DNA from 3 places in the Georgenia wutianyii genome. Region 1 is predicted to be linked to each of the others. Evidence: riboswitches for the same ligand, from Rfam matches in the RefSeq annotation. Region 1 holds a riboswitch; each other region holds the start of a gene.

What was found. Region 1 has a riboswitch for S-adenosylmethionine ahead of FE251_RS00345 (methylenetetrahydrofolate reductase). Riboswitches for the same ligand answer to the same signal wherever they lie in the genome.
Region 2: it holds a riboswitch for S-adenosylmethionine, as region 1 does, so the genes downstream of both, FE251_RS15040 (methionine ABC transporter ATP-binding protein) here and FE251_RS00345 (methylenetetrahydrofolate reductase) in region 1, are expected to answer to the same signal.
Region 3: it holds a riboswitch for S-adenosylmethionine, as region 1 does, so the genes downstream of both, FE251_RS09695 (hypothetical protein) here and FE251_RS00345 (methylenetetrahydrofolate reductase) in region 1, are expected to answer to the same signal.

Annotation. Positions count from the first base shown of each region.
Region 1 is NZ_CP040899.1:70,312-77,907, forward strand. Features, by position in the region: gene hrpA (ATP-dependent RNA helicase HrpA) at 1-3,291, opposite strand, end outside; gene FE251_RS00340 (endonuclease/exonuclease/phosphatase family protein) at 3,450-4,445, shown strand; SAM riboswitch class I at 4,728-4,821, shown strand; gene FE251_RS00345 (methylenetetrahydrofolate reductase) at 4,829-5,743, shown strand; gene metE (5-methyltetrahydropteroyltriglutamate--homocysteine S-methyltransferase) at 5,740-7,596, shown strand, end outside.
Region 2 is NZ_CP040899.1:3,379,860-3,387,455, reverse strand. Features, by position in the region: gene FE251_RS15050 (lysylphosphatidylglycerol synthase transmembrane domain-containing protein) at 1-562, opposite strand, end outside; gene FE251_RS15045 (CPBP family intramembrane glutamic endopeptidase) at 633-1,406, opposite strand; SAM riboswitch class I at 1,536-1,621, shown strand; gene FE251_RS15040 (methionine ABC transporter ATP-binding protein) at 1,632-2,612, shown strand; gene FE251_RS15035 (methionine ABC transporter permease) at 2,609-3,286, shown strand; gene FE251_RS15030 (MetQ/NlpA family ABC transporter substrate-binding protein) at 3,310-4,152, shown strand; gene FE251_RS15025 (hypothetical protein) at 4,229-5,311, shown strand; gene FE251_RS15020 (heavy metal translocating P-type ATPase) at 5,401-7,596, opposite strand, start outside.
Region 3 is NZ_CP040899.1:2,187,174-2,194,769, reverse strand. Features, by position in the region: gene FE251_RS09705 (hypothetical protein) at 1-361, shown strand, start outside; gene FE251_RS09700 (DUF6351 family protein) at 425-2,584, opposite strand; gene FE251_RS09695 (hypothetical protein) at 2,721-3,119, opposite strand; SAM riboswitch class IV at 3,131-3,244, opposite strand; gene FE251_RS09690 (hypothetical protein) at 3,387-3,998, shown strand; gene FE251_RS09685 (MFS transporter) at 4,012-5,379, opposite strand; gene FE251_RS09680 (ABC transporter substrate-binding protein) at 5,552-7,093, shown strand; gene FE251_RS09675 (ABC transporter permease) at 7,102-7,596, shown strand, end outside.

The sequences.
Region 1 (7,596 bases):
GACGCGGAACGTCATCCGCAGGTGGGAGGGCAGCTTCTCCTCGTCCCACGCGTCGTCGGGGATCTCGACGCCGCGCGCCATGGCGACGGCGGCGGAGAAGGCCTCGCGGAAGGACGGCGCCCCGAACGGCGCCGGCGCGACGTCCGACCACTGCGGCAGCAGCTTGAGCACCTCCCGGGCGACGTCGGGAGCCGGGACGAGCTGGACGCGCACCTTCTTCGGCAGCGAGCGGATCGTCGCGACGGCGAGGTCGGGCAGCAGGCCGGGGACCAGCCAGTCGAACCCGTCGGCGCGCAGCCTCCCGAGGACGGCGACCGGGACGTGGACGGTGACGCCGTCGGCGGCCGTGCCGGGCTCGAACTGGTAGGTGAGCGGCAGGGTGAGGTCGCCCTGCCTCCACGTGTCCGGGAAGTCGCCGGAGGAGACGTCCGGCTCCCCGCCGAAGAGGAGCTCGCGGGTGAAGTCGAGCAGCTCCGGCTCCTCGTGGCGGCGCTTCTTCCACCACGAGTCGAAGTGCCGGGCACTGACGACGGACTCGGGCAGGCGCTCGTCGTAGAAGTCGTAGATGCCGTTCTCGTCGATGACGAGGTCCCGGCGTCGGGTGCGGTTCTCCAGCTCCTCGGCCTCGGCGAGGAGCTCCTTGTTGCGCGCCCAGAACTTGTGGTGGGTGCGCCACTCGCCCTCGACGAGCGCGTGGCGGATGAACAGCTCGCGGGCCAGGGCGCGCGCCGCGTCGGTCCCCACGCGGGAGAGGGGCACCGTGCGGTCCGCGACGAGCGTCATCCCGTAGAGGAGCACCTTCTCGTGGACCATCGCCGCGCCCTGCCGGGCGGACCAGTAGGGCTCGGAGTAGACCTTCTTCACGAGGTGCGCCGCGGCCGGCTCCACCCACGACGGCTTGATGTGCGCGACCGTCCGGGCGAAGAGGCGGGAGGTCTCGACGAGCTCGGCGGCCATCACCCAGTCGTAGGTCTTCTTCGCCAGGCCGGACCCGGGCCACACGACGAACCGGGTGCCCCGGGCGCCGGCGTACTCGCGGCGTCGCTCGTCGTAGCTGCCGAGGTTGGACAGCAGCCCGACGAGCAGGGACTGGTGGATCGCGTCGGCGCTCGCGGCGTCCGCGGAGCGGCCCGCGGTGACGGCGGCGGCGGCCGGGTCCTCGCCCACCTCGTCCGCGTGCGGCAGGGCGATCGGGTGCATGGACAGCCCGAGCGGCTTGGCGAGCTGACGCAGCTGGGCGACGACGTCCTGCCACTCCCGCACCCGCAGGTAGTTGAGGAACTCCGCCCGGCACATCCGGCGGAACGCCGAGCCGGACAGGTCGCGCTGCTGGATCCGCAGGTAGCGCCAGAGGTTGAGGTAGGCGAGGAAGTCGGACGTGGGGTCGGTGAACCGGCGGTGCTTGGCGTCGGCGGCCTGCTGGTGCTCGGCGGGCCGCTCGCGCACGTCCTGCACCGACAGGGCGGCGACGATGACCATGACCTCCGCGGCGCAGCCGTTCGTCTGCGCCTCGAGGAGCATCCGGCCCAGCCGCGGGTCGATCGGCAGCCGGGCGAGCTGACGGCCGACCGGGGTGAGCCGGGGACCGCCGGCGTCGTCCGGGTCGAGCGCACCGATCTCGACGAGGAGCTGGACGCCGTCGCGCACGGACCGCGTGTCGGGCTGGTCGACGAACGGGAAGCCCTCGACGTCGCCGAGCCCGAGCGCCGCCATCTGGAGGATGACCGCGGCGAGGGAGGTGCGCAGGATCTCGGGCTCGGTGTACTCCGGTCGCGAGTCGTAGTCGGCGCGGGAGTACAGCCGGATCGCGATGCCGTCGGCCACGCGGCCGCAGCGTCCGGCGCGCTGGTTCGCGCTCGCCTGGGAGACCGGCTCGATCGGCAGCCGCTGGACCTTCGTGCGGTTGGAGTAGCGCGAGATCCGGGCGGTGCCCGGGTCGACGACGTAGCGGATGCCGGGCACGGTCAGCGAGGTCTCGGCCACGTTCGTCGCGAGGACCACGCGGCGGAGCTGGTGCGGCTCGAACACCCGGTGCTGCTCGGCGGCGGAGAGCCGCGCGTACAGCGGGACGACCTCGACGACGCCGGGCCGTCCGGGCGCGGCCCGGCCGGCGTACCGCGGGCCGAGGTGCTCGGCGAGGGCGACCTCGGTGTCACGGATCTCCCGCTCGCCGGAGAGGAAGACGAGGATGTCGCCCGGGCCCTCGGTCATGAGCTCGTCGACCGCGCGGCAGATCGCCGTCGGCTGGTCGAGCTCCTCCTCGGGGGCGGGGGAGTCGTCCTCGGTGTCGGGGACGAGTGGCCGGTAGCGGACCTCGACCGGGTAGGTCCGCCCGGAGACCTCGACGACGGGCGCCGGGACGCGCTCGCCGTCCTCGCCGTCGCGGCCGAAGTGGGCGGCGAAGCGGGCGGAGTCGATGGTCGCGGAGGTGATGACGACCTTGAGGTCGGGACGCTGCGGGAGCAGCCGGGCGAGGTAGCCGAGGATGAAGTCGATGTTGAGGGACCGCTCGTGGGCCTCGTCGACGATGATCGTGTCGTAGCGACGCAGCAGCGGGTCGCGCTGGATCTCGGCGAGGAGGATGCCGTCGGTCATGAGCTTGACGAGCGTCGTCGGGCCGACCTCGTCGGTGAAGCGCACCTGGTAGCCGACGGCGCCGCCGAGCGGGACGCCGAGCTCCTCGGCGATGCGCTCGGCCACGGTGCGGGCGGCGATCCGGCGCGGCTGGGTGTGCCCGATGGTGCCCTCGACCCCGCGGCCGAGCTCGAGGCAGATCTTGGGCAGCTGGGTCGTCTTCCCCGAGCCGGTCTCACCGGCGACGATGACGACCTGGTGGTCGCGGATGGCCGCGGCGATCTCCTCGCGGCGTGCCGAGACCGGCAGCTGCTCCGGGTAGGTGATGTGCGGGACGGCGGCGCGTCGGGCGGCCAGCTGCTCGGGCGAGTAGCCGCGGTGCCCGGCCGGACGTCCCTTGCCCGAGCGGCCCGAGCGGCGGCCCGCGCCGGAGCGTCCGGGGTTCTCACCCGTGGTGCCCGAGCCGGCAGCCGGGGTTCCGGCGTCGGCGCCGGAGCGTCCGGCCGGGGTGTCGGAGCGTGCGGCGTCGGCACCGGAGCGCCCGGCCTCGGCACCGGAGCGTCCGCCGCGCCGGCGCCGTCCGCGGCGGCCGTCGCCGCTGTGGGTCTCACCCCGGTGGGTCTCGCCGCGTGGGGCACCGTCCGGCTGGGCCGGGGCGCCGGTCTCCGGTCGCTGGGGCGCGTTGTCTGCGTGCTCCGCGCCCGGCTCCGTGCTCACGGTCGACCATTCTCGCCGATCGGGCGGGCCCGGTCATCCGGGTTTCCTCCCGATGAACGGTCCCGTCCGGGCGAGGAGGAGTGCGGGAGTTGCGCGCGCCGGGTGAGGGGGGTGGGAGGACGGCGCCCCGGGAGTGCCTGCCGGGTGACAATGGCGCGGTGTTCAAGCTCCTCGGCTGGGTGGTGACCCTCGCCCTCGTCGCCGCCGCCGCGCTCACGCTCGACCCGGCGCGCCTCGGGCTGTCCACCCGGCTCCCGGTCACCCAGGCGATCGCCATGCGTCCCTACCTCGTGGCCGGTTTCGTGGTGCTCGGCGGTGTCCTGCTGCTCGGTGTCCTGCTCGCCGCGCTCCGCGGACGACGGCGGCCGCGGGGTGCCGTCCTCGCGCTCGCGTTCCTCGCGGTCGGGCTCGGGCACGGGCTCGTCCTGTGGGACCGGGGCCTGACGGACGACCCGCTCCCCGAGGCGCCCGCCGGTGCCGTCACCGTGTTCACCCTCAACACCCTCGGGGGCGGCGCGACGCCCCAGCAGGTGGCCGCGGCCGCGCTGGGGACGGGCGCGGACGTGCTCGCCCTGCCGGAGACCTCCGCGGCCAGCGCGCGACTCGTCGCCGAGGAGCTGACGGCGAGCACGGGGACGCCGTTCCAGGTGTTCGCCCGGCAGACCGGGAAGTGGGAGTCGAGCTCGACCGCGCTCCTCGTGAGCGCTGACCTCGGGGAGTACGCGGAGGCCGACCCGCCGGCGACGTCGCACGGCGCGGTGCGTGCCGAGCCGGTCGACGGCGAAGGCCCCACGTTCCTCGCCGTCCACCCCATCAGCCCGCACGCGCCCGGCCGGGCGATGGAGCGGTGGCGGGCCGACCTGCACGCCGTGACCGAGGCGTGCCGCAGCGAGTCCGACGTCATCGTCGCCGGGGACTTCAACGCGACGCTCGACCACGAGCCCATGCGGGACATCGGCACCTGCGTCGACGCGTCGACCGAGGGTGGTGTCGGCGGGCTCGCGACGTGGCCGGCGCACCTGCCCCGGCTCGTCGGCGCCCCCATCGACCACATCCTGCTCGACGGCGACCGGTACGTCGTCGACGCCGCCGCCGTGCTCGACGTCGGTGACAGCGACCACCGCGCCGTCGTCGCGCAGCTCTCCCCGAGGTAGCCGCACCCTCGCGCACAACTCCGCTCTCGCGAGCAACTCGGCTGTCGCGAGCAACTCGGCTGTCGTGAGCAACTCGGCTGTCGGCGGGGGAAGGGTTGAGGACCTCCTCACGAGAGCCGACTTCTGCGCGAGAGCCGACTTCTGCGCGAGAGCGGGTTTTTGCGCGAGAGCGGAGTTCTGTACGACGGGCGGCCCCGTCTCACCGCGCCCGCCCGAGCGGGCCGGTGGTCTCGCATCCCGGATGGTCTTTGCCCAGGTCGCGACGGCACCAGCACGATCGCACCACCATCCAGAGCGGTCGAGAGTCCTGGCTCGTCGACGCCGCAGCAACCCCCCGGTCCACGGGTGCGGGTGCTTCCGCCAGGTCCGATGGGAGAGTCTCCTTGAGCACCGCTAGCCTGCTGACCGTGCCGCGTGGCCGACCGACCGTGTCCTTCGAGCTCTACCCGCCGCGCACGCCGGCCGCTGCGGCCGCCGCGTGGGAGACCGTCGAGCGCCTGGCCGCAGCCGCGCCGGACTTCTTCTCCGTCACCTACGGTGCGTCCGGCTCTGCACGGGACGCCTCCCGGCAGCTCGTGCAGCGGATCCTCGCCGAGACCTCGGTGACCCCGATCGCCCACCTCACCTGCGTCGACAGCACCCGGGAGGAGCTCCGGCAGCTCGTGCGCGAGCTCGTCGACGACGGCGTGCGCGACTTCCTCGCGCTGCGTGGCGACCCGCCCGACGGGCGCCCCGCCACCCGCCCGGGCGGCCTGAGCCGGTCGAGCCAGCTCGTCGCGCTCATCCGCGACGTCGAGCGGGAGCGCCTGGGCGGCCGCGGGCTGAGCATCGCCGTCGCCGCCTACCCGGCGGGCACGTCCCACACCCGCGCCCAGGACGTCGCCGCGCTCCTGGAGAAGCAGGAGGCCGGCGCGGACTACGCGATCACCCAGGTGTTCTACGACCCGGCCGCCTACGCCGACCTCGTCGCCGAGGCGCGGGCCGCCGGGGTCCACCTGCCCGTCGTCGCCGGGATCATCCCGCTGACCGAGCCGCGCCGGCTCACCCGGCTCGCGGCCCTCACCGGGGTGCCCGTGCCGGACGACGTCCTGGACCTCCTCGCCGCGGCCCCCGACGACGAGGAGCGCCACCGCGTCGGCGTCGCCGCGACCGTGCGGCTCGCCGAGGGCGTCATCGCCGCTGGCGCACCTGGTCTGCACGTGTTCACCTTCAATCAGTACCGGCCCGCGCTCGACGTCGTCGAGCGACTTCGCCGACCACTCGCCCACACCCGACCGATCACGAGGACGACCCGATGACCGACCGCACCGCGCCCCAGCTGCCCGCCGCCACGATCCTCGGGTACCCGAGGATCGGGCCGCTCCGCGAGCTCAAGCGCGTCGTCGAGGCCTTCTGGGCGGGGCACAGCGAGCTCGACGACCTCGAGGCGCAGGCCGCCGAGCAGCGCCGCTCCCAGCGGACCCGGCTCGTCGACCTCGGCCTGGCGCCGGACGACGCGTCCATCCCGAGCGACTTCTCCTACTACGACCAGGTGCTCGACGCCGCCGTCACGCTCGGTGCGGTCCCGCCGCGCTTCGCCCACCTCCTCGACGAGGACGGCGCCCTCGACCTGCCCGGCTACTTCACCCTGGCCCGGGGCGAGGGCGACGTCGCGCCGCTGGAGATGACGAAGTGGTTCGACACGAACTACCACTACCTCGTGCCGGAGATCGGCCCGCGCACCGAGTTCCGCCTCGCCGACGACCGCGTCCTGCGGCTCTTCCTCGAGGGCGCCACGGAGGGCGTGACCACGCGCCCCGTCGTCGTCGGGCCGGTGACGTTCCTCCTGCTGAGCAAGGCGGTGGGGGAGCAGCACGGTGAGGGCGCCGCTCCCGCGACCGCGCCGCCCGCGGGCTTCACCCCCCTCGACCGGCTCGAGGACCTCCTGCCCGTCTACGTCGAGCTGCTGCGCTCGCTCGGCAGGGCCGGGGCGCCGTGGGTGCAGCTCGACGAGCCCGCGCTCGCCGTGGACTGGGACGTCCCGCGCGAGCGGGTGCTCGCCGCCGCCGAGCGCGCCTACGCCGTGCTCGCCACCGAGACGACCCGCCCCGAGCGGCCCGCGCTGTTCGTCCCGGTCCCCTACGGCTCCGCGGAGGACGCCCTGCCGGTGCTCGCCCGGGCCGGCGTCGAGGCCGTCGGCCTCGACCTCGTCCGGGGCGCCGCGCCCTCGCCCGAGGTGCTCGCGCAGCTCGGGGACGCTGTCGTCGTCGCCGGGGCGGTCGACGGGCGCAACGTCTGGCGCACCGACCTCGACGCCGCGCTCGCCCGTCTCCAGGAGCTCGAGGCGGGGCTGCCCGACGGCGCGGCGCGCGACGGACGGCTGTGCGTCACGACGTCGACCTCCCTGCAGCACGTCCCCTACGACGTCGGGGCGGAGCGCGCGCTGGACCCCCAGCTGCGCAGCTGGCTCGCCTTCGCCGACCAGAAGGTCGAGGAGGTGCTCGCCCTGGCGACCGCCCTCACCGGCGGCCCCGGCGCCGCGAGCGAGGCGTTCCGCACGGCCGCCGACCGCCGCCGCTCCCGCTTCGAGCACCCCGGTGTGCGTCGGGAGGACGTCCGCCGGCGCGTGGCCGCGATCGGTGAGGAGGACGTGACCCGGGCGGACTTCGCCGAGCGGGCCGCCGCGCAGGCCGAGGTGCTCGACCTCCCGCCGCTGCCGACGACGACGATCGGCTCCTTCCCCCAGACCTCCGAGATCCGCAGCGCCCGCGCCCGTCACCGCGCCGGCGACCTCTCGGAGGAGGAGTACACCGCGGCGATGCGCGCGGAGATCGAGCGGGTGGTGCGGCTGCAGGAGGAGCTCGGCCTGGACGTGCTCGTCCACGGCGAGCCCGAGCGCAACGACATGGTCCAGTACTTCGCCGAGCAGCTCGAGGGGTTCGCGGCCACCGAGCACGGGTGGGTGCAGTCCTACGGGACGCGGTGCACCCGGCCCTCCATCCTCTGGGGCGACGTCGCGCGTCCCGCGCCCATCACCGTCGAGTGGACCCGGTACGCCGCCTCGCTCACCGACAAGCCGGTCAAGGGCATGCTCACCGGACCGGTGACGATCCTCGCCTGGTCCTTCGTCCGCGACGACCAGCCGCCGGCGGACACCGCCGCCCAGGTGGCG
Region 2 (7,596 bases), 150 kb from region 1:
GGTTCCACGACCAGCGCACGGAGGGCCGCCGGTCGCGCGGGCCCATCGCGGTGAGGAGTGCGGCGAGCGCGGCGACGAGCGGGTTCATCGCGATGACGCTGTCGCCCTCGCTCGTGATCGTCAGGCCGACCGACAGGGCGCTGGGCCCGTAGGAGTCGAGCAGCCACACCGCGGCGGTCGTGAGGGACCAGGCGACGACGGCCGCGGCGAGCGCCTCGAGGACCGAGCGCCAGCGGCGCCGCACGAGCTGCATGGCGACGACGAACAGCGGCAGGAAGAAGGTGACGACACCCTCGAGCACCGTGACGGGCAGGAGCAGGATCTGGCGCAGGACGAGCGCGGCGGCGGACTGGACGTCCTCGGTCACCCCGATCGCCGTCGCGTGCGCGTAGACGGCGAGGAGGAGCACGACGCCGATCCCGAGCGCCGACATGACGAGCTCGAGGAGGTCGCGCGGGCGGCGCACGCGCACGGCCGGGAGGTCGACGAGGAGCACCTTGCGCCGGGGCGCCTCCGGGGCGCCGGGCGCGGGCGTGCGGGTGTCGCCCGGCCGCTCCGTCATGCGCCCGATTCTAGGACGTGCGGCCTGCGCAGACGCGGGAGCCGGGTGGGCGTGGCCCTTTCCGGGCGGTTCAGGTGAGTCCGAGGGTCCGCAGCACGGACTCCGGCAGCAGCGAGTAGCCGACGAAGGCGACGACGTCGATGAGCGTGTGGGCGAGGACGAGCGGCATGGTGCGCCGTCGTCTGCGGTAGTACTCGGCGAACACGACGCCCATGGCGACGTTGGCCAGGCCCGGTCCGATGCCCTGGTAGAGGTGGTAGGAACCGCGCAGCAGCGAGCTCGCGGCGACGACCGACGCGGGGCGCCAGCCGAGCTGCTCGAGCCGCTCGATGAGGTAGCCGGCTGCGATGACCTCCTCGAGGAGCGCGTTCTTCAGCGCGGCGAGGATGAGCACCGGGACGGTCCACCAGTACTGGTCGAGCGTGGCGGCCTGCACCTCGACGGTGATGCCGAGCGCGCGGCCCAGCGCGTACACCCCGAGCCCGGGCACCCCGATGAGCGCCGCGAGGCCGACGCCGACGGCGAGGTCGCGCCAGGGGCGGGAGAACGTGAGACCGATGCGGCTGGTGGCGCGCCGTCCGGGCTCGCTGAGGAGGAAGAGCGCGAGGGCGACCGGCACGAGCGCGAACCCGATGTTGAGCAGCTGGTAGGTGAGGTCGAGGTAGGGGCGCGGGGAGCGCGAGGGGTTGAGCGCGGTGGTCTGCTGCCGCAGCGGCGCCTCGGCGGTGAGGCGGGCGATGATGTTGACGACGGCGTACACCCCGGACTGCCCGAGGGACAGGCCGAGGACGATCCACACCTCGGTCCGCAGCCGGCGGGCCGGGGCGTCGGTGCGCGGCGGCATGAAGCGGTTATAGCAGGAGGCGGGCGGGGCGGCTCGCCGGGCATCTCCGGTGGCGCCCGGATGGCAAGACGCACGTCTCGCCAGCCGGACGCACTTGCCAGGACCCGGATTCGCGATCCTACGATGTGGCCACCATCCAGAGCAGCCGAGAGACCTGGCTCGTCGACGCTGCAGCAACCCGATCCGTCGGGTGCTCCCGCCAGGACCGATGGAAGGACGTCTCTCGTGATCAGCCTGACCGACCTGCGCAAGGTCTACCGCAGCCGCGGTGGCCGCGAGGTCGTCGCGCTCGACGGCATCGACCTCCACGTCCCGCGCGGCGCGATCCACGGGATCGTCGGGGAGTCCGGGGCCGGCAAGTCGACCCTCGTCCGCTGCCTCACCGCCCTCGAGCGCCCGACCTCCGGGACCGTGAGCATCGACGGCGTCCCGCTCGCCGGCCTCGGTGAGCGGGAGCTGCGCCGCCAGCGGCGCCGCATCGGGATGGTCTTCCAGCACGTCAACCTGCTCGAGGCGCGCACGGCGGCGGCCAACGTCGCCTACCCGCTGCGGGTCGCCCGCGTGCCGCGCGAGCGTCGCGACGAGCGGGTGCGCGAGCTGCTCGAGCTCGTCGGGCTCGGCGACCGGGCCGACGCCTACCCGGCCCAGCTCTCCGGCGGCCAGAAGCAGCGCGTCGGCATCGCCCGCGCGCTGGCGGCCGAGCCCGCAGTCCTCCTGTGCGACGAGCCGACGTCGGCGCTCGACTCCGACACCACCCGCCAGATCCTCGGGCTCATCCGCGACGTCCGCGACCGGCTCGGGATCACCGTCCTCATCATCACCCACGAGATGGCCGTCGTCCGCGAGGTGTGCGACTCGGTCAGCCTCCTCGACCACGGCCGCGTCGCCGAGCACGGGCCGATCGACGTCGTCGCCGGTGACCACGGCACCCGCCTGGCCCGCGCACTCGTCCCGCTGCCTCCCGAGCCGCGCGAGGAGGGCCGCGCCACCCTCGAGCTGTCCTTCGGCGGTGAGGTGAGCACCGCCCGGGTGCTCGCCGCCGTCGCCGCGCTCGGCGAGGAGGCCGACGTCTCCGCCGGCACCATCGAGACCCTTGCCGGCACCCGGGTGGGCCGGCTGCGACTGTCCGTCCCGGTGTCCGCCGCCCTCGTCGCGCAGCGAGAGCTGCGCGCGGCCGGGGTCCACGTCGAGGAGGTGGCGCCGTGAGCTGGCTGCAGGACGCCCTCGCCAACCGGGTCATCACCGAGCAGCTGCCCGAGGCGACCCTCCAGACCCTCTACATGACGGGGCTGTCGACCGTCATCACCATCCTCCTCGGCCTGCCGCTCGGCCTCGCGCTCGTCGTCACCGCGCCCGGGGGCCTGCGCCCCGCGCCGGCGCTGAACACGGTGCTGTCCGTCGTCGTCAACGTCGGGCGCTCGATCCCGTTCATCATCCTCATGGTCGCGATCCTGCCGCTCACCCGGCTCCTCACCGGGACCACCTACGGGTGGCGGTCCGCCGTCGTCCCCCTCGCCGTCGCCGCCATCCCCTTCTTCGCCCGGCTCGTGGAGAACGCGGTGCGCGAGGTGGCCCCGGGGAAGGTCGAGGCGGCCCAGATGGTCGGTGCCTCCCGGCTCGGGATCGTCGGCGGCGTCCTCGTCCGCGAGGCACTGCCCGCGCTCGTCGGCGGCGTCACCGTCACCGTCATCACGCTCATCTCCTACTCCGCGATGGCCGGCGCGCTCGGGGCCGAGGGCCTCGGTGCGCTCGCCGTCAACCACGGCTACCAACGCTTCCAGACCGACGTCATGGTCGTGACCGTCGTCGTGATCATCGTGCTCGTCCAGCTGATCCAGATGCTCGGGGACCGGGTCGTGCGACTCGTCGACCACCGCTGAGCCCCACCGAGAGGACCCAACCCATGCGCACCACCCGACCCGTGCTGCTCGCCGCGCTCGCCGCCGTCACCACCCTCGCGCTCGCCGCCTGCGGCGACACCGCCGAGGAGGAGCCGGCCGCCGCCACCGGTGAGTCCGGCGGCATCGCGACGATCGTCATCGGTGCCAGCCCGACCCCCCACGCCGAGATCCTCGAGTTCGTCCAGGAGAACCTCGCCGAGGACGCCGGCTTCACCCTCGACATCATCGAGTACACCGACTACGTCCAGCCCAACGTCCAGCTCGCCGAGGGTGAGCTCGACGCGAACTTCTTCCAGCACCTGCCGTACTTCGAGGCCGAGGTCGCCGAGAAGGGGTACGACTTCGCCCACTTCGACGGCGTCCACATCGAGCCCTACGGCATCTACTCCGAGACGGTGACCTCGCTGGACGAGCTGCCCGACGGCGCCCAGGTCGGCGTCCCGAACGACCCGTCGAACCAGGCGCGCGCGCTCGAGCTGCTCGAGTCCGAGGGCCTGTTCACCCTCGCGGACGTCGAGGACCCGACGATCTTCGACGTCGCCGACAACCCGAAGGACATCGAGCTCGTCGAGCTCGAGGCCGCCCAGCTCGTGCGCAGCCTGCAGGACCTGGACGCCGCCGTCGTCAACGGCAACTACGCCCTCGAGGCCGACCTCAACCCCGCCGAGGACGCCATCGTCCTGGAGTCCGGCGAGGGCAACCCGTTCGCCAACCTCGTGGCCGTGCGCAGCGAGGACGTCGAGGACCCGGCGCTCGTCGCCCTCGACGAGGCGCTGCGCTCGGACGAGGTGCGCGCCTTCATCGAGGAGCGCTGGCCCGCCGGCGAGGTCGTCCCCGCCTTCTGACCGGCCTGGCTCCGGCCCGCCCGTCCACGCAATTACCGGGGGAGTTCACCGGGGGGCGGCTGTACTCTCGACGGTCTTGGTCGGACGGGAGGGGCAGGCCGTGACGCACGCCGGGTTGCCGGACTTCGTCGCTTCGCGGCGCGAGGTGCTGCGGCACAACCCGCTCAACACCGTGACCGCCGCCGTCGAGCGGGTCGGTGACGCGCGCGGGCGCACGCTGGTCCGTAAGGAGCTGCGCGCGCCGGCCGGCCCTCCGGACCATCCCTGGGCGGCGTCCGAGGATCCCAGGCACTGGAACTACTGGCGGCGGGAGGCGGACGTCTACCGCGACCCCGACCTGCGCCGCAGCCTGCTCGACACCGGGCTGGACCTGCCCGGCGCGACGGTCACCGAGCACGACGGCGGAGCGGTGCTGTGGCTGGAGGACGTCACGGGCCGGCCGGGGACCGCCTTCACCCTCGACGACCACGTCGCCGTGGCCACGGGGCTGGGCCGCTGGCAGGCGCAGGGGCCGCTCCGGGCGCGATGGGCCTCGGCCGGGTTCCTCCGCGAGTACTCGGCCAGCAAGCAGGTGCCGTGGCACCTCCTCGACGACGACGCCGCCTGGGACCGGCCGCTGGTGCGCGACACCTGGCCGGCGGGCCTGCGCGACGGCTGGTGCCGCCTGCTCGCCCACCGCGCTGAACTGCTCACCCTCATGGAGCGGTTGCCCCGCACCCGCTGCCACCTCGACGTCTGGGTCAGCAACGAGATCCGCCGCCCGACCGGCGAGGTGGTCCTGCTGGACTGGGCGTTCGCCGGTGACGGCGCCGTCGGTGAGGACGTGGGAAACCATGTTCCCGACGCCGTCTTCGACCTCTTCTGGCCGGCCGAGCGGATCGGCGAGCTCGACGTCGCGTGTTTCGCTGCCTACCTCACGGGCTTGCGCGAGGGCGGCTGGCGTGGAGACCGGCGTGAGTTGCGGCTCGGCGTGGTCGCCTCCTGCGTGAAGTACGCCTGGCTGCTGCCGCTCATGCTCGAGCAGGCCGGACGGGACGCGCACCACGCCTACCACCAGCCGGCCGACAGCGGTCGCCTCTTCCACCAGCGCGGGCTGGCGCTCGCCCACCTCGTCGCGTGGTGCGACGAGGCCCTGGCGCTCGGCGGACGCGCGCCTTAGCCGCGGGTGCCGTACCCCCTCCGCCGCCGAGAGCCGGATCGTGCACCGGGCGGGATCCAGCTCTCGGCGATGTCTGCGGGAGCGCGGCGTCAGCCCGCGCGGCGCAGGCGCAGGGAGTTGGCGACGACGATGACGGAGCTCGCGGCCATCGCCGCCCCCGCGATCATCGGGTTGAGCAGCCCGAACGCGGCGAGCGGGATCGCCGCGACGTTGTAGGCGAAGGCCCAGAACAGGTTCTGCTTGATCACCCGCAGCGTGGCGCGGGAGACGGAGATCGACGTCGGCGCCGCGCGCAGGTCCCCGGTCACCAGCGTGATGTCGCTGGCCTCGATCGCGACGTCGGTGCCGGTGCCCATCGCCAGGCCCAGGCCCTGCTGCCCGGCCTGGGCAAGCGCCGCGGCGTCGTTGACGCCGTCCCCGACCATCGCCACGACCCGGCCCTCGCCCTGGAGGCGGGCGACGACGTCGAGCTTGTCCTCCGGCAGCACCTCGGCGATGACGTCCGCGGCCGGGATCCCGACCTCCGCCGCGACGGCCTCGGCCGCGGCGCGGTTGTCGCCGGTGAGGAGGATCGGGCGCACGCCGAGCTCGCGCAGCCGCGCGACGGCCTGCGCCGACGTGGCCTTGACCGTGTCGCGCACGGCGAGGACGCCGCGGGCGGTCCCGTCCCACGCGACGACGACGGCGGTCGCGCCGGAGCGCTCGGCCTCGTGGTGGTCCGTGGCGACGTCGTCGGGCACGGTGACGCCCTGCTCGGCGAGCCAGGCGGGCCGCCCGACGAGGACCTCGCGGCCCTCGACCCGACCGCTGACGCCGCGCCCGGCGTGGCCGGCGAAGTCGGTGACGGCGGGCAGGTCGCCGAGCTCGGCGGCGGCCCCGGCGGCGACGGCCTGGGCGATCGGGTGCTCGCTCGCGGCCTCGACCGCCCCGGCGAGCCGGAGCAGCTCGGCGCGGTCGGCGGCCGGACGCACGTCGGCGAGCCGCATGCGGCCCTCGGTGACCGTGCCGGTCTTGTCGAGCACCATCGTGTCGATCCGGCGCGTGGACTCGAGGATCTCCGGGCCCTTGATGAGGATGCCGAGCTGGGAGGCGCGGCCCGAGCCGACGAGCAGCGCCGTCGGCGTGGCCAGCCCCAGCGCGCACGGGCAGGCGATGATGAGGACGGCGACGGCCGCCGTGAACGAGGCCTGCGCGTTGGCGCCGGACATCAGCCACACGACGAGCGTGCCGAGCGCGACGACGATGACGACCGGCACGAAGACGGCCGAGATGCGGTCGGCGAGGCGCTGGACCGGGGCCTTGCCGGTCTGCGCCTGGGTGACGAGGCGTCCGATCTGCGCGAGCGTCGTCTCCTCACCGACCCGGGTGGCGCGCACGAGCAGGCGGCCCGAGGCGTTGACGGTGGCGCCGGTGACGGCGTCCCCCTCTGCGACGTCCACCGGCACGGGCTCGCCGGTGAGCATCGAGGTGTCGACGGCGGAGGAGCCCTCGACGACGACGCCGTCGGTCGCCACCTTCTCACCGGGCCGCACGAGGAACAGGTCCCCGACCCGCAGCCGCTCGACCGGCACCCGCTCCTCGGTGCGGCGTCCGGCGTCGTCGACGCGCACGACGGCGACGTCCTTCGCGCCCATCGACAGCAGCGAGCGCAGCGCGTCGCCGGCCCGCCGTCGGGAGCGGGACTCCGCGTAGCGCCCGAGGAGGAGGAAGGTCGTGACGACCGCCGCGACCTCGAAGTAGAGCTCGGGCATGCCGACCTCGCCGGCCGCTCCCTGCGCGGGGAACAGGCTCGGGGTCATCCGCATGCCGATCTCCCCGGCGCCGCCGAGGAGCAGGGCCCACAGGGACCACAGCGTCGCCGCGGTGACACCGAGGGAGACGAGCGTGTCCATCGTCGAGGCCCCGTGCCGCGCGGCCTTGACGGCCGAGCGGTGGAACGGCCAGGCGCCCCAGGTGACGACGGGCAGCGCGAGAGCCGTGACGACCCACTGCCAGCCGGGGAACTGGAGCGCGGGGAGCATCGACAGCGCGACGACCGGGACGGTGAGCGCCCCGGCGACCCGCAGCCGACGGCGCAGGTCGGCCTGCCGCTGCTCGGCGGGGGAGGAGGTGTCCTCACCCGCGCCGTGCTCGTGGCCGGCCAGGGCGTGCTCGTCCGCGTCGTCGTCGTGCTCGTCGTCGGCGGTGTGCCGACGGGTGACCGACCCCGCGTACCCGGCGCGCTCGACGGCGGCGAGGAGGTCGGCGTCGGCGACCGGCTCCTCGAGGGTGACGTGGGCGGACTC
Region 3 (7,596 bases), 1.3 Mb from region 1:
CGCGGCGGAAGCCCCGGACTGGCGGAGCTTCGGCGGGCTGGGCGTCACCATCTACGCAGACGGGGACTCGACCCCCGTCTTCACTCGACAGGTCCGCCTGTGGGACGTCCACGGCGCCGGTCTGCTGCAGGGCGGCACGGGCAAGGGCGCGTTCGCCAGCGCGTCGAGCCCGGCGCTGCCCGGCGGCTTTGGGCCCATCCCGCTGGCACCGGTCATCGTCCGGATGCAGCCGGGACGTCGTCTCCTCGTGTGGATGTGGTCGTGGCAGATCTCCAACCGGGTGGACGCCACGCTCGCGCTGCTGTCCACGCACGTGCCGGCGGTGCAGCTGTGCGGGTCTCCTCCCTTGGTCATCCACTAGAGCGTCTGTCCCGCGCGCCGTCGGGGAGCAGCCTCGCGCTCCCCGACGACGCGCCGGCCGGCCTCAACCGATCCGCAACCAGGTCCCGGCCAGGCCCTGCTGTGCCTGTCCCGGCACGGAGTAGTCACACACCCCATCCGCGAAGACCTCGGTCAGCCGCGCCCACTCGGCGTCGGTGAACTCCACCCCGTAGTCCTCACGCCGAGGCTCACGGGTCTGGCACTTGATGACGTCGGCCTGCACGCTCTCCCCGGCCACCTCACGCGGGAAGCTGGCCGAGGGGTAGAGCTGCTCGCACTCGGTCGCCGGGTCGCGGTCGAGCGGCTCGGCGATGAACGTCGGGCTCGCGTCGCGCGTCATGCAGCCCTCGACGAGCGCTGCGGGCCGGGTCTCGCCGATCTCCTCCAGCGTCGGCCGCTCGTCGCCCGCCACGTCGAGCTGGGAGAGCCAGGCGTCCATCTGGGTGACGGCGTGGCGCAGCAGCGGGCTGGCGGTGCTGAACCCGCCGTAGCGGTTGTCCTCGAGCAGGCTCACGTGGTTGACCACGCTGCCGTTGACCTCACGCAGCCGCTCGCGCATGGAGTTGGAGTGGTAGCGGACGTGGATGTCCCCGTTCGGCAGGTCGTCGCTGTAGGCGCGGTAGTCGATGATCGGCGTGCTCGCCAGCCCGCCGCCGCCGCTGGTGAGCCGCCCGGTGCGGTAGGCCGCCTCGACGGCCGGCATGTCGGCCTCGGAGCGCTCGGCGCGGAACTTGCCGTCGTGGTCGTACCCGCCGACCTGCTCGTTGAGGTCGAGGAACTGCTCGGGCGTGATGACACCGTCCTCCAGGGCCTGCAGCCCGTACTGGATGCCCTCGTTGTCCAGCGGCCGCAGCGCGAACCCGGTCTCGGGGTCGCGTCCGTAGGCGTTGACGGTGTGGTCGTAGACGTCGCAGCGCGCCCCGCCGGGGTTGTCGGTCGGGTGGTAGCGCAGCTCAACGGGCAGCACGCTGGGGCAGAACGCCGTCGGGTCGATCCGCTGGGCGCCGCCCGCGACGTTCGGCATGGTCGCGAGGTTGGCGAAGCCGGTGACGGCGCGCTTCTGCTCGTCGGTCCACGCGAGCGCGGGGTCGGTGAAGTAGTTGTTGAGCAGCCGGGCGTCGGTGATGAAGTTGACGGTGCCGAACCCGACCTCGGGGAAGGAGCAGCCCACGACGATCCCGTCGAAGATGCCCGGGTAGTTGTCGGCCGTCTGGTGGGCCTGGTAGCTGCCGCCCGAGCAGCCGAACCCGATGGTGAAGTCTTCGCGCCCGTAGACCTCGATGAACTTCTCCTTGGTCATCGCGGCCGTCTCCGAGGCGAGCAGGTCGCTGCAGTTCTGCCCGAAGACGTTGAGGCTCGAGGAGACGACGGCGTACCCCTGGCCGAGCATCCACGCGTCGGTCACCCCGCCGGTCGTCTCGCCCTGGCGGAACCAGCCGCCGGTGCAGCCGCCGCCGAGGGTGTAGATCGCCCGTCCGTTCCAGCCCTTGGGTCGGTGCGCGGGGGAGGGGTCCTTCTCGCGGAGCGGGTCGTGCAGCACCGTGTGCTGGTAGATCCCGCGGTTGGCGGTGCCGGTCTCCATCCGGACGATGAACGGGACGCGCTCGCCGTCCGACGTCGTCGTGCGGGCGAGGTCGGCGGGGTAGCGGCGCGCGTCCACCGGCCACGGCACGTACTCACCGCCCGTGGTCCGGTAGAAGTGGTCGACGCGGGTGGTCGTCGAGCAGTTCTCGTCGAGCGCCGCGCCGAGGTTGCCCCCGATCACCGGGAGCGTGAAGTCCTGCGTCTGGCAGATGAACGGCTGCTCGTGCGGGCCGGAGAACAGCGGGCCCTCGGCGGGGTGGTTGACCACCTCGACGCTCGCCTCCCGCCCGCGCGGTGCGGAGGCCGTGATCGTCTGCGCGCCGAGCTCGAGCCCGTCGACGACGCCGACGAGCGTGCGCCGGTCGCCGGACCACTCGAGGTCGACGTCGCGGCGCTCTCCGTCCACCGAGATCCGCACGTGCGGTGGCGCAACTCCCGGCGGCGCCGAGATCTCGATCAGCGCGTCACCGCCGCTGACGAACTCCGGCAGGCTGGAGACCACCTCGATCTCCAGCGCACGCAGCGGCGGACCGTCGCGGCCTTCCGGCGGGTCGGCGTGGGCTGCGGCCGGCAGACCGGCCAGGACGAGTGCGGCAAGGACCGCATGGGCTGACTTCATCGTTGAACCCCCCGGTTTCATGTGCTTCCCTCATCGGAACCCAGCCTTCGCCCGCGGCGGCCGTCCTGGCCGCCGGGGCGGGCTGAGACCCGGATGCTATCGGCCGGGGCCGACACGGCGAGCCGGGGGAGCCGCGTCAGGTCGCGATGACCCCGTGGCCGGTGCCGAGGTGCGTGACGATGACGCCGGGCGCGGAGCGTGCCGGGACGGACGGGACCGGGCCCGCGCCGTCGTGCACGAGCATGTTGACGACGACGCGCCCGACGGCGAGGGCGTGCCACCGCTCGTTGACCATGACGGTGGTGCCGGGCGGGCACATGACCGACAGGTCGTGGTGGTGCCACACGGCGCACGACCCCTCGCCGCCGGGGTGGTCGACGACGGCGACGTTGCCCTCGTCGACCGAACGGACGACGCCGTCGCGCCACCCCTCCGGCGCGCTCTGGACCTTCCCGGTGTGGATGTGGTGCATGAGGTGCCCGGGGCTGTAGCTGCGGCAGCAGGCGCCGACGGTGCACGGGGCAGGGGTGGTCAAGGTGTCTCCTCGTCTCGCTCTTCCCACGCCGGTCGGCGCGGGCGGGTCTTCCTCCGGGGGCACCGTGCGCGGGGCGCGGTTGCCGGACCAGCACGCCGGAGGGCGTGGCGCTGGTCCTCGTGACCTGGGCAGGACGGTAGCGGCAGGCACCGACATCGCCCGGCGCCGGCTCCGAGTGGCGGACCTCCGAGTGATGCGCCAAGGTCTGCACTACTCCCGTAGACGACTGCGGGCCCACCTGCTCTGACACCGAAGGAATATCCCCCCATGCGCCGCAAGCACGTCGTGTTCCTCTCCACCCTCGCCCTTGCCACGATCGGCCTCACCGGCTGCGGCGACGACTCGGCCGACGGTGAGGCCACCGAGCCCACGACGGCGGCCGAGGAGACGACGACGCCGGAGCAGCCGACGACCCCGGAGCCGGAGGAGACGACCCCGGCCGAGGAGGACACCGCCGAGAGCGAGACCGACAGTGCCGCGGGCGCCGACCTCGGCGCGAGCGACCCCGGCCCGGCCGCCGAGGGCGCGGTCATCCCCGCCGAGGCCCTGGCCACGCCCCCGCAGGCCATCGGTCCCTACACGCTCGACGAGTCCACCGGCCCCGCCCGCATGTACAACGACGAGAGCTTCACCGTGATGATCGCCGTCGACAGCAACGTGCTCAGCTCGCCGTACGAGTCGCTGGTGGAGTACATCGAGACCGACAACACGGCCGCCGGCACCGGGAGCTGTGGCACCAACGAGTCGGGTAGCTCGATCACCTGCTACCAGCGCACGGCCGACGGCGTCATCACCGTCACCGCGACCCCCGAGCAGATCAGCCTCGAGGACATGGTGGTGTTCGTGAACCACTACGCCGACCAGGCCGGCGCGGCCTGACACGGGAGCGCTCCTACCCGGCGCGGCTGCGTCTCCCGGGTAGGAGCGCCCCGGAGACCACCGCGCCGAGGACCAGCAGCCCCGCGCACCACCACATCGCCCGCGCGTAGCCCGCGCCGAAGGGGTCGGCCGCGAGCTCGCCGTCGAGCCCGACGAGCGCCGGGAGTGCGGCCACCGCGAGCAGCCCCGCGGCGCGGGCGACGGCGTTGTTGACGCCGCTGGCCAGTCCCACGTGCTCGGCGGGCGCGGCGGCGAGGACGGTGGCCGTCAGCGGCGTGACGAGCAGGGTGATGCCCGCGCCGAAGACGAGGACGCCGGGCAGGACGTCGGTGAGGTACGCGGCGTCGTCGGGGATTCCGGCGAGCAGCGCGACACCGACGGCGGCCAGGGCAGGGCCGAGCGTCATGAGCGGCCTGGCGCCGGTGCGCGTGAGGAGGGTGCCGACGCGCGGGGAGAAGACGAGCAGGAGCAGTGTGAACGGGATCGTCGCGGCCCCGGCGGCGAGCGGGCCGTACCCGGCGACCACCTGGAGCTGGAGGACGAGGAAGAACGTCACGGCGGTGAGCGCCGCGTAGATGAGGAAGGTCGCGACGTTGACCACCGAGAACGTCCGGTCGGCGAACATCCCCAGCGGCACCATCGGGTGTGCGGAGCGGGCCTCGACGACGACGAAGACGACGGCGGCCACCGCGCCCACCACGGCCGCGGGCCACGCGCCCTGGGTGAGCGCCACGGTGATCCCACCGAGCGCGAGGACGCCCAGTGCCGCGCCGGGCACGTCGAAGCGTCCCTGCCCGGCCGCCGGCACCGACTCCGGCACCCGCAGCACCGCGATCGCGATGACGACGGCCGCCACCGGCACGTTGACGAAGAAGACCCAGCGCCACGAGAGCGTCTCCACCAGCCAGCCGCCGAGCAGCGGCCCGACGGCGCCGGCCACGCCCGACCACGCCGACCAGTAGCCGATGGCGCGGGCCCGGTCCTCCTCGGCGATGAGGGACTGGATGAGGGCGAGGCTGCCCGGCGTCAGCAGCGCCGCCCCGACGCCCTGCAGCCCGCGCGCCGCGACGAGCTGCTCGACCCCCTGCGCCAGCCCGCACACGACCGACGCGAGCCCGAACCACGCGATCCCGACGACGAACACCCGACGCCGCCCCAGCCGGTCCCCGAGGGAGCCGCCGACGAGGATGAGCGAGGCGAGGGCGAACATGTAGGCGTTGACCACCCACTGCAGGTCGGTGAGCGTGGCGTCGAGGTCGAGCGCGATGGGACGCAGCGCGACGTTGACGACGCTGCCGTCGAGGAAGGCGATCGCCGACGCGAGCGTCGCGGCGAGCACCACCCAGCGGCCCCGCGCCGAGCGGAGCGGCAGGCTCTCCATCGCCCCATGGTCCCCCCGCGCTGGAGCAGGAGCGCGGACAAATGAGTTTCGCCGAAGAATGAGAGGCGGAAGAACTTGACGCACCTGGGTGGTCGCGGGACAGTGGCACCTGGTCCCGGCCAGGCCGGGAGGCGTGCGAGCGGCGTCGGAGCCGCCTGACGGGGAGGTCAGCATGAAGGTCCACAGGTCACCGGTCCGGGCTGCGGCGGTGCTCGCAGCGGTGGGTCTCGCGCTCGCCGCCTGCTCCGGTGGAAGCGACGACGGCGGGTCGACCGGCGACGGCGGGGGCGAGACCCTCGTCGTCGGCGTCACCTCCGACCCGGACACCCTCTTCCCGTGGAAGGCCACCCAGTTCCAGGCCATCGACGTCCTCACCAACCTCTACGGCACGCTCACCGAGCTCGACGCCGACCTCGAGGTGGTCCCCGGCCTCGCCGAGGAGTGGGAGGTCTCCGAGGACGGCCTCACCATGACGTTCACGCTCCGTGAGGGCGTGACCTTCCACGACGGCTCGGAGCTCGACTCCGCCGACGTCGTCCACTCCCTTGAGTCGGTCATGGCCGAGGAGACCGCCGCCGTCGCCGCCGCGACCCTCGGCTCCGTCGAGTCCGTCGAGGCGCCCGACGCCCGCACGGTCGTCCTCACCCTGTCCGCGCCGGACTCCTCGGTCCTCGCCGGCCTGGCGAGCGTCAACCTCGCGATCCTCTCCTCGGAGGACACCGAGGAGACGCTCACCACCGCCGCCAACGGCACCGGGCCCTTCGAGCTCGGCGAGCGCGTCCCGAACCAGTCACTCACCGTGACGTCGTTCGCCGACTACTGGGGCGGCGCGCCCGAGATCGACGCCGTCGAGTTCCGCGTCATCCCCGACGAGACGTCGATCGTCTCGGCGCTGCAGTCCGGCAACGTCCACCTCGCCGTCTTCGACGACCCGCTCGTCGCCCAGAGCGCCGAGAGCGGCAGCGTCGAGATCACCGAGACGCCGCAGCTCGCCTACCACGCGCTCCAGCTCAACGCCCGGCAGGCGCCGCTCGACGACGTCAACGTGCGCCTGGCGATCCAGTGCGCGATCGACCGGCAGGAGGTCCTCGACACCGCCGCGCAGGGCGCCGGCGAGGTCGTCGGACCGATCACGTCCCCGGCCTACCTCTCCGACCCGGACGCCCGCCCCTGCCCCGAGCGGGACTACGACCAGGCTCGCGCGTACCTCGCCGAGGCCGGCTACCCCGACGGCCTCGAGCTCGACGTCATCGTCTCCCAGGGCGAGTACGCCACCTCGGTCAACGAGGCGCAGAACATCCAGGCCCAGCTCGCCGAGGCCGGCATCACCGTCAACCTCGAGGTCCTCGAGATCGGCGCCTACGTCGACCGGTGGGTGGCCGCGGACTTCACCGCCGCCGTCGCCCTCAACGGCGGGCGGCCCGACCCCGAGGGCATGTACGGGCGCTACTTCCCCTCGACGGGCAACCTCAACCAGGTGGCCGGGTACAGCTCCGACACCCTCGACGAGCTCTTCGCCCGGGGCCGGCAGACCGCCGACCCGGAGGAGCGCCGCGCGATCTACGACGAGGTGTCCCGCGAGCTCGAGGACAACGCCGCGTGGGTCTGGCTCTTCAGCTCCTACGGCTTCACCGCCACCCAGTCCGGCGTCGAGGGCTTCGTCCCGATGGCGAACGGGTCGCTGCAGAGCCTGCGCGAGACCACCCTCGGCTGACCGCCGGCATGCGCGTCGTCGTCCGTCACCCCGTCCTGCGCCGGGTCCTCGAGGCCCTGGGCACGCTGCTCGGCGTCGCCGTCCTCGTCTTCATCATGATGCGGGCGCTGCCGGGGGACCAGATCACCGCCTCCCTCGGCACCGAGGCCGCGGCGCTCACCCCCGCGCAGCGGGAGGCGCTGGAGGCGTACTACGGGCTCGACCAGCCGCTCGTCGTCCAGTTCTTCACCTGGCTCGGCAACGTCCTCACCGGGAACCTCGGCGTGTCGACCCGGACGGGCCAGTCGGTGCTGGAGATGACGGCGGCGGCGCTGCCGGTGACGATCGAGCTCGCGGTCATCTCCACGATCCTCGGGATCGCGATCGGGGTCCCGCTGGCGATCTGGTCCGCCTCCAAGCCGAACTCGGTGCGTGACGCGAGCGGCCAGCTCGTCGGCCTCGCCGGCCTGTCGATCCCCGCCTTCCTCCTCGCCTCCGTGCTGCTCGCGACGTCGGCCCGGTTC